Regions from separate parts of the Nocardia sp. BMG51109 genome, predicted to be linked through region 3. Evidence: riboswitches for the same ligand, from Rfam matches in the RefSeq annotation. Region 3 holds a riboswitch; each other region holds the start of a gene.
What was found. Region 3 has a riboswitch for cobalamin ahead of D892_RS0136435 (ABC transporter substrate-binding protein). Riboswitches for the same ligand answer to the same signal wherever they lie in the genome.

Region 1: it holds a riboswitch for cobalamin, as region 3 does, so the genes downstream of both, D892_RS0108915 (CbtB-domain containing protein) here and D892_RS0136435 (ABC transporter substrate-binding protein) in region 3, are expected to answer to the same signal.
Region 2: it holds a riboswitch for cobalamin, as region 3 does, so the genes downstream of both, metE (5-methyltetrahydropteroyltriglutamate--homocysteine S-methyltransferase) here and D892_RS0136435 (ABC transporter substrate-binding protein) in region 3, are expected to answer to the same signal.

The regions. Positions count from the first base shown of each region.
Region 1 covers NZ_JAFQ01000004.1:1,680,462-1,682,719, forward strand. The annotation lists gene D892_RS0108910 (discoidin domain-containing protein) at 1-857, opposite strand, end outside; cobalamin riboswitch at 851-993, shown strand; gene D892_RS0108915 (CbtB-domain containing protein) at 1,031-1,225, shown strand; gene D892_RS0108920 (CbtA family protein) at 1,216-1,953, shown strand; gene D892_RS0108925 (OsmC family peroxiredoxin) at 2,180-2,258, opposite strand, start outside.
Region 2 covers NZ_JAFQ01000004.1:8,424,588-8,426,845, forward strand. The annotation lists gene D892_RS0139410 (pyruvate carboxylase) at 1-631, opposite strand, end outside; cobalamin riboswitch at 850-1,036, shown strand; gene metE (5-methyltetrahydropteroyltriglutamate--homocysteine S-methyltransferase) at 1,255-2,258, shown strand, end outside.
Region 3 covers NZ_JAFQ01000004.1:7,742,412-7,744,669, reverse strand. The annotation lists gene D892_RS0136435 (ABC transporter substrate-binding protein) at 1-923, opposite strand, end outside; cobalamin riboswitch at 964-1,095, opposite strand; gene D892_RS0136430 (maleylpyruvate isomerase N-terminal domain-containing protein) at 1,260-1,916, shown strand; gene D892_RS0136425 (phosphate/phosphite/phosphonate ABC transporter substrate-binding protein) at 2,106-2,258, shown strand, end outside.

The sequences.
Region 1 (2,258 bases), 6.1 Mb from region 3:
TGCGACCGCCCCGAGGCGACATCCATCGTCGCCTGCCTGCCGGATTCCCCCGCCCGAGCCGGGCTCCCGGCATCCAGAACCGACGCCACATCTCCGGTCACATTCGTTGTCCTGGTTCGGAATTCGGCCAGGTACGTGGCGGGGTCCGGGTTCGGCACCGCGATCGGGTCGACGCGGCGCGCCCCGGCGAAGTCGATCCGATCGATGACCGTCAGGCGGCCGCTCCAGTGCGGTGTCGCGGTCAGATGCACCGCGGCGGCATGCTGATCGGTGCGATCGGTGAGCACGTCGTACACCAGGTCGGTGGCGCGGCCGTCGCGCGTGGTCCAGGTCAGCTCGGTCCGCACCAGCCCGCAGCGCAGGTACTGCGTCTGCCGGAAATTCGACACCTGAGCGGACGGCGTTGCGGGCGAGAAGGTTTCGTCGCCCACCCCGACCAGCAGAGTCGACCAGTTCGGCAGCGCCGCGGCGGTCGCCAGTCCGTCGGCGACGGCCGGATCACGCGCGTACAAACCGGCCGCGAACGCGCCGTCGTAGCGCGGCGTATACAGCGGCCAGCCGGTCTTCTCCCCGGTCTCCGCGTAGCCCGTACCGGCGGGCGGTATCCGCAGTCCGAGATAGCCGTTGCCGACGAACGGATGCGCGTCGTAGCCCGCGCCGAACGACGTCGCCGCCGGCGCCCATCCGGGCTGCGTCGATGCACTGTCGCCGGGACAGGGAAAGCCCTGCGGTGCGGCGGGCGCCCGCGGCACCACCACCACGATCGCGGCGACCACCACCACCGCCCCGATCGCCGCACCGATGCCGATCGGCAATCGTGAGCGGCGACCGGATGCCGGTCGGGCAGTTGACGCCACGTCACTCAGGGTGTCACAGTTCAGAGGACCAGAGCGACGGTGACGCGGTAACCCGGTGTGATTCCGGGGCGGTCGCGCCACTGTGATCCGGCATCCGCCGGAGAGCCAGACACCGGCACCGTCGTTGCTAGATCGGCTCGCGGGGACGCGACCATCCCCGAAGGAGGACCACCATGGCCGTTGCGCATACCCCGAGCCGCGCAACCGATTCCCTCGCCGCCGTGCTCGTGACGGTGGGCGTCGTCTTGTTGGCACTGCTCACGCTGTACCTGGTCGGCTTCGATCAGGGCGCGGTCTCCCGCAGCGGGATGTACCTGCACGAGCTGATGCACGACGGACGGCACCTGCTGGGCGTGCCGTGCCACTGACCGGATCGTTCACCACCCTGCTGCTCCGCGGCCTGCTGGCCGGACTGATCGCCGGGCTGCTCGCCGGAACGGTCGGATTCGTGATCGGCGAGCCGAAGATCGAATCGGCGATCACCCTCGAGGAGTCGAGCGCCGAATCCGGCCACTCCCACGGCGAATCGGAGGAACCGCTGGTCAGCCGCGGCGGCCAGAGGTTCGGCGAGTTCCTGGCGCTCGGCCTGGGCGGCCTGGCGCTGGGCGCGATCTTCGCCGCCGTCGCCAACGTCGCACGCCGCCACACCGCCCTGCCCGGGCCGAAGCTGGCCGTATCGCTGGGGCTGTGCGGCTGGCTGGCGATCACCGCGGTGCCGTTCTTCAAGTACCCGGCCAACCCACCCGCGGTCGGCGAACCGGACACGATCAACCAGCGCACCTGGCTGTGGCTGGCGGCCGTGCTGCTCGGACTCGCGGCGGTCGGCGCGGCGGTGTACGTCCATCGGCTGCTCTCGGCACAACCCGGCACGCTGCGACTCGTCGCCGCGGTGGCGGTCTTCGTGATCGTGGTGGCGATCGGCTACATCGCGCTGCCCGGGGTGAACGAGGTGAAGGGGGACTTCCCGGCCACGCTGCTGTGGCAGTTCCGGGTGTCGTCACTGGCCGTGTCGGCGACGCTGTGGGCCGTGCTCGGGCTCGCCTTCGCGACCCTCACCGAATTCGCCGGCCGGAAGAAGGCCGAGGTCTCCGCGTAGGCTCGCGCCTTCTCCGGTCGAACTTGCGCGGCTCCGACCTGCTCGCGGACGAGCCTGACGGCAGGAACATCGGACCCGTGGCCGCGCTGGCCGCCACGGGGCGGGGCGAACTCGAGAAGACTCAGGTGGCCGGGCTGTCGGCGCTGCTGCGCACCGCGCATGTGGGTGGCGGCGGTGCTCGTCGCGGTCGCCGCCCTGTACCGCGCCGACGCCCGGTCCTACTCGGTCAGGACTCCAGCGCGGCATCCAGTTCGATGGTGCCGACGCCCGCCAGGGCCTTGCTGATCGGGCAGCCGACCTTGGCG
Region 2 (2,258 bases), 680 kb from region 3:
CCTCGATGTGGCGGGGGTTGATCACGGCCTGCTCGCAGAACACCGTCGGATCGCCGAAGGCCGATTCGGCCTCCCGCATCGCGGCCTCCACCGACTCGCGCAGCTGCGACCGGTCGGCGACCCGGCGCATGCCGCGCCCGCCGCCGCCCGCGACGGCCTTGACGAAGATCGGGAACCGCATCGGCTCCGCGGCCGCCAGCAGCTCGTCCACGTCGGCCGACGGCGCCGTGGAGTCGAGCACCGGCAGCCCGGCCTCCCGCGCGGCCGCGATCGCCCGCGCCTTGTTACCGGTCAGTTCCAGCACCCCGGCCGAGGGACCGATGAACGTGATGCCCTCGCGCTCGCAGGCCGCGGCCAGGTCCGGGTTCTCCGACAGGAACCCGTAACCGGGGTAGACCGCGTCGGCGCCGGCCGTCTTGGCGGCCTCGAGGATCTCTTCGATGGACAGGTACGTCCGCACCGGGTGACCGGGCACGCCGATCTGATACGACTCGTCGGCCTTCAGCCGGTGCACCGAGTTGCGGTCCTCGTAGGGGAACACCGCGACGGTGCCGATGCCGAGTTCGTAAGCGGCGCGGAAGGCCCGGATGGCGATTTCCCCGCGATTGGCGACCAGCACTTTCGAGAACATTCGATTAAGGTACCTGCCTCGTCGCGCGGTCCGGACGGCGAATGCGCCTTCGCAGCCAACCTCACAACCCGACCGGGCCGATCAGCGAAGAGGCGAAACCCGCCGGTAACCTCGTCGCCCGCCGTCCCGAGGAATATTCACCCGCCCGCGTGACTTATGCTCGGTACTGCAGCTGGTTCGCTGCGCCCGCGAGTTGGAGCCCCGAGCGCCGGGTGGCAGCGTCGAAACCGGTCCCTAGCGGCCGGCCAGAGGGAACCCGGTGGGAATCCGGGACTGTCCCGCAGCGGTGTGCAGGAACGACCGCCGTCATGAGCACTGGGGAAACCTGGGAAGCGACGGCCAGTAGGAAACCCCGACGGGGAGCGCCTGCGAGTCCGAAGACCTGCCAACTGTGCCGGATACGCCGTATCCGGCGGCCACCGCCTCGTGGATCGGGCGACCGGGCACCAGTGCACACACCGGAGAACTCCGGTGCGACCGAACGAGATGTCGCCCAGCGGCGCAGCGCGGACGGACCAACCGTCTGCCGACCGCTCGGGCCGCTACGCAGCTCGCTCGGCAACTCGGGCTCCGTCCGCTCGGTGAGGGCAGTGGCCAGTGGCTTCCAGCACTGGAGAGAGACTGTGACTGTTCACAACCCTTTCACCGCAACGGTTCTCGGCACGGCGCGGATCGGGCCGCGGCGCGAGTTGAAACGCGCGACCGAGGGCTACTGGGCCGGTCGTCTCGGCGCCGACGAGCTGCGCGCCGTCGGCCGTGAGCTGCGCACCCGGCAGCTGACCGAGTTGACCGCGGCCGGACTGGACTCCGTTCCGGTCGGCACCTTTTCCTATTACGACCAGATGCTCGACACCACGGCCATGTTCGGCGCGCTGCCCGCGCGGGTGGCCGGGATCGCCGACCCGCTGGATCGGTACTTCGCGGCGGCCCGCGGCACCGAGAACGTCGAGCCGCTGGAGATGACCAAGTGGTTCGACACCAACTACCACTATCTGGTTCCCGAGATCGGCCCCGGAACCACCTTCACGCTGCATCCGGACAAGCTGCTCGACGAGCTGCACGAGGCGCGTCAGCTCGGTGTCCCGGCGCGGCCGGTGATCATCGGGCCGTTCACCTTCCTGAAGCTGGCGAAGGGCGCGGAGGACACCGACGACACCGGCGGCATCGCGCCGCTGGACCGGCTGAACGATCTGCTCCCGCACTATCGCGACCTGCTGGGCCGGCTGGCGAACGCGGGCGCCGACTGGGTGCAGATCGACGAGCCGGTGCTGGTCACCGACCTGTCCGATGCCGAGCTGGCGCAGGTGCGCCGTGCCTACGCCGAGCTGGCCGGGGCGGGGCGACGCCCGGCGATCCTGGTCGCGACCTACTTCGGCCGTCCGGGGCCCGCGCTGCCCGCGCTGGCGGATATGGGGGTGGAGGGCATCGCCCTGGACTTCGTTTCCGGCACCACCGTGGACGACGTGGCCGCCGTCCCGGCCCTGGCGGACAAGCTGGTCGTGGCGGGCGTCGTCGACGGCCGCAACGTCTGGCGCACCGACCTCGACCACGCGCTGTCGACGCTGGGCACGCTGCTGGGCAGCACCGGTGCGCTGGCGGTGTCGAGTTCGAGTTCGCTGCTGCACGT
Region 3 (2,258 bases):
CGGCGGTCGCGCACGGCACTCAGACGCGCTGTGACGGGGTCGGATTCGAGAAAGGAGATCTTGCTGTCCAGGCCGTCGCCGGTGATCGTGCGGCGGCTCAGGTCGGCGAGTACCAGGGCGGCCGGATCGCGGTCGAGCACGGTCTCCCAGCTCACCTGCGGCCACTCGTTCGTGGTGTCCTCGAACACGTTTCGGGCGCCGACGGCGTGCGTGATGATGCCCGACGAACCGCAGCAGCCCGCGACGTAGGGGGTATTCGTATCGGCGAACCAGAACGCCAGCGATGCCCGGCTCGCCGCGATCCGGCCGGCGGCCGCCTCGTAGCGGGTGCGCAGCTCGGTCACCAGCCGCTCGCCGCGCTCGCGGACATCGAACACCGCCGCCAGCTCCCGGACTTCCCGGTAGATCGCCTCCATCGTCAGTGGTCGGGTGCGGTTGCCGTCGGCGTTGACGCTGTTGTCGTCCATGCCGTCGCAGTCGGTCGGCGACAGGTAGGTCGGCACGCCCAGCCGCTCGAACCGGTCGCGCTCGGCGACCCCGCCGGGACCGAGGGTGCCGCCGAACGACGCGGAGACGAAATCGGGTTCGGTGTCGAGGACGACCTCGAAGGACGGATTGTTGTCGGCCAGGCGCGGCACCCGGGCGTTGGCCTCGGCGAGATTCGCGCGCACGGGATCGGTCCAGGTCGCGGTGCCGGCCATGCGATCGGCGAGGCCGAGCGACAACAGGATCTCCGCCGAGCCCTGGTTGAGCGCGACCGCGCGCCGCGGCGGCGCGTCGACGGTCACCCGGTGTCCGCAGTTGGTGAGGGTCATCGGGTGGCCGCCCGCGCCGGGCGCCGCCGCCCGGTCGGGACCGGAGGTCGAGCAACCGGTCGTCAGCAGAACGAGAAGTGCGGCGAAAACCGCGGCAGGACAGCGCATCTAGGCGTCGACTCCTTGCATCGGGGCCTGTACGCGAGGCCGGAATCACACTCGACGCGGGGAGCGATCGGACTTCACCCGAGGGTGTCACCGTTGCGCGCCAGTCCCGGATTCGCACCGGGTTCCCTCACCGCGTCACGGTCGCACAGCAACCGCGACGATGGTAACGGACGTTGCGATGTCCGGAACACGCGCATGCCAGGCGGGGACGGCCGTCAGGGTTCGGCGGCGATCGGCGTACCGCGCCCGCGCGCGATGGAATCGGCCGCCGGGCAGGATATCCCGGCGGGCGACGCGGGTGTGCTCGTGTCGGTGCCCGGCAATACGCTTGCCGCTGTGGACGCTTTCTCTCGTTCCTGGGCAGCCCTGCGCACGGCGGTTGCGGACCTTCCCGACGAGGACTTCGCCCGCCCGTCCGGATGTACGGGCTGGCTGGTGCGGGACCTGGTGTGCCACTTGATCATCGACGCGCAGGACGTGCTGATCACGCTCGTGACACCGGCGTACGCCGCGCCGACCCGCGACGAGGTGAGCTACTGGGAGGTCACCGATACGCCGCCGACGGGCGACCACCCGCTCGACGCGCTGACCGTCCGGCTGGCCGCCGCGTACCGGGAGCCGAGCCTGCTGAAATTCCACCTCGACGATGTCGGCTCTGCGGCCGGGCGCGCCGCCGAACTCGCCGATCCGAACCTGTCGGTCGGCACCCGCGACATGATCCTCACGGCGGGCGACTACCTCCGCACCTACGTCCTGGAGTGGACGCTGCACCACCTCGACCTGATCGCGCATCTCCCGCACGCGGCCGAACCACCCGAGGAAGGGCTGGCACGGGCCCGCAGACTACTGGAGAAGATCGCCGGGACGGCGTTCCCGGAGTCGCTGCCGGACAAGGACGCCCTGCTGATCGGCACGGGCCGGCGGGCCCCGACCGATGCGGAGCGGACCGAACTGGGCGACCTGGCGGCGCAACTCCCGTTCATCCTGGGCTGACTGCCGGGCCGCCGAGTATGCCCGGTGTTCGCCCGCGACCTATCAGGCGTCCGGCAAGTAGGCACCGGCAAGTTGTCCGGTCGAGTTACCGGAGAAAACCTGGTTCGTTCGATTGCTGGTAACCCGGGTTTCGTCGCCGTGGCATCGGCGCGCTACAGCCTCGTCGGCAGGACCAGCGAGGAGGACCAGATGGGCTATCAGTGGTGGCGCGGCGTGGCGCTGGCCGGAGCGGCGTTGCTGCTCTCGGCCTGCGGCCAGAGCGCGGTGAACGACGGCGGCGGCGACTCGCGCAATCCCGATGAACTGGTGTTCGCCGCGATTCCGAGCGAGAACGCGTCGAGC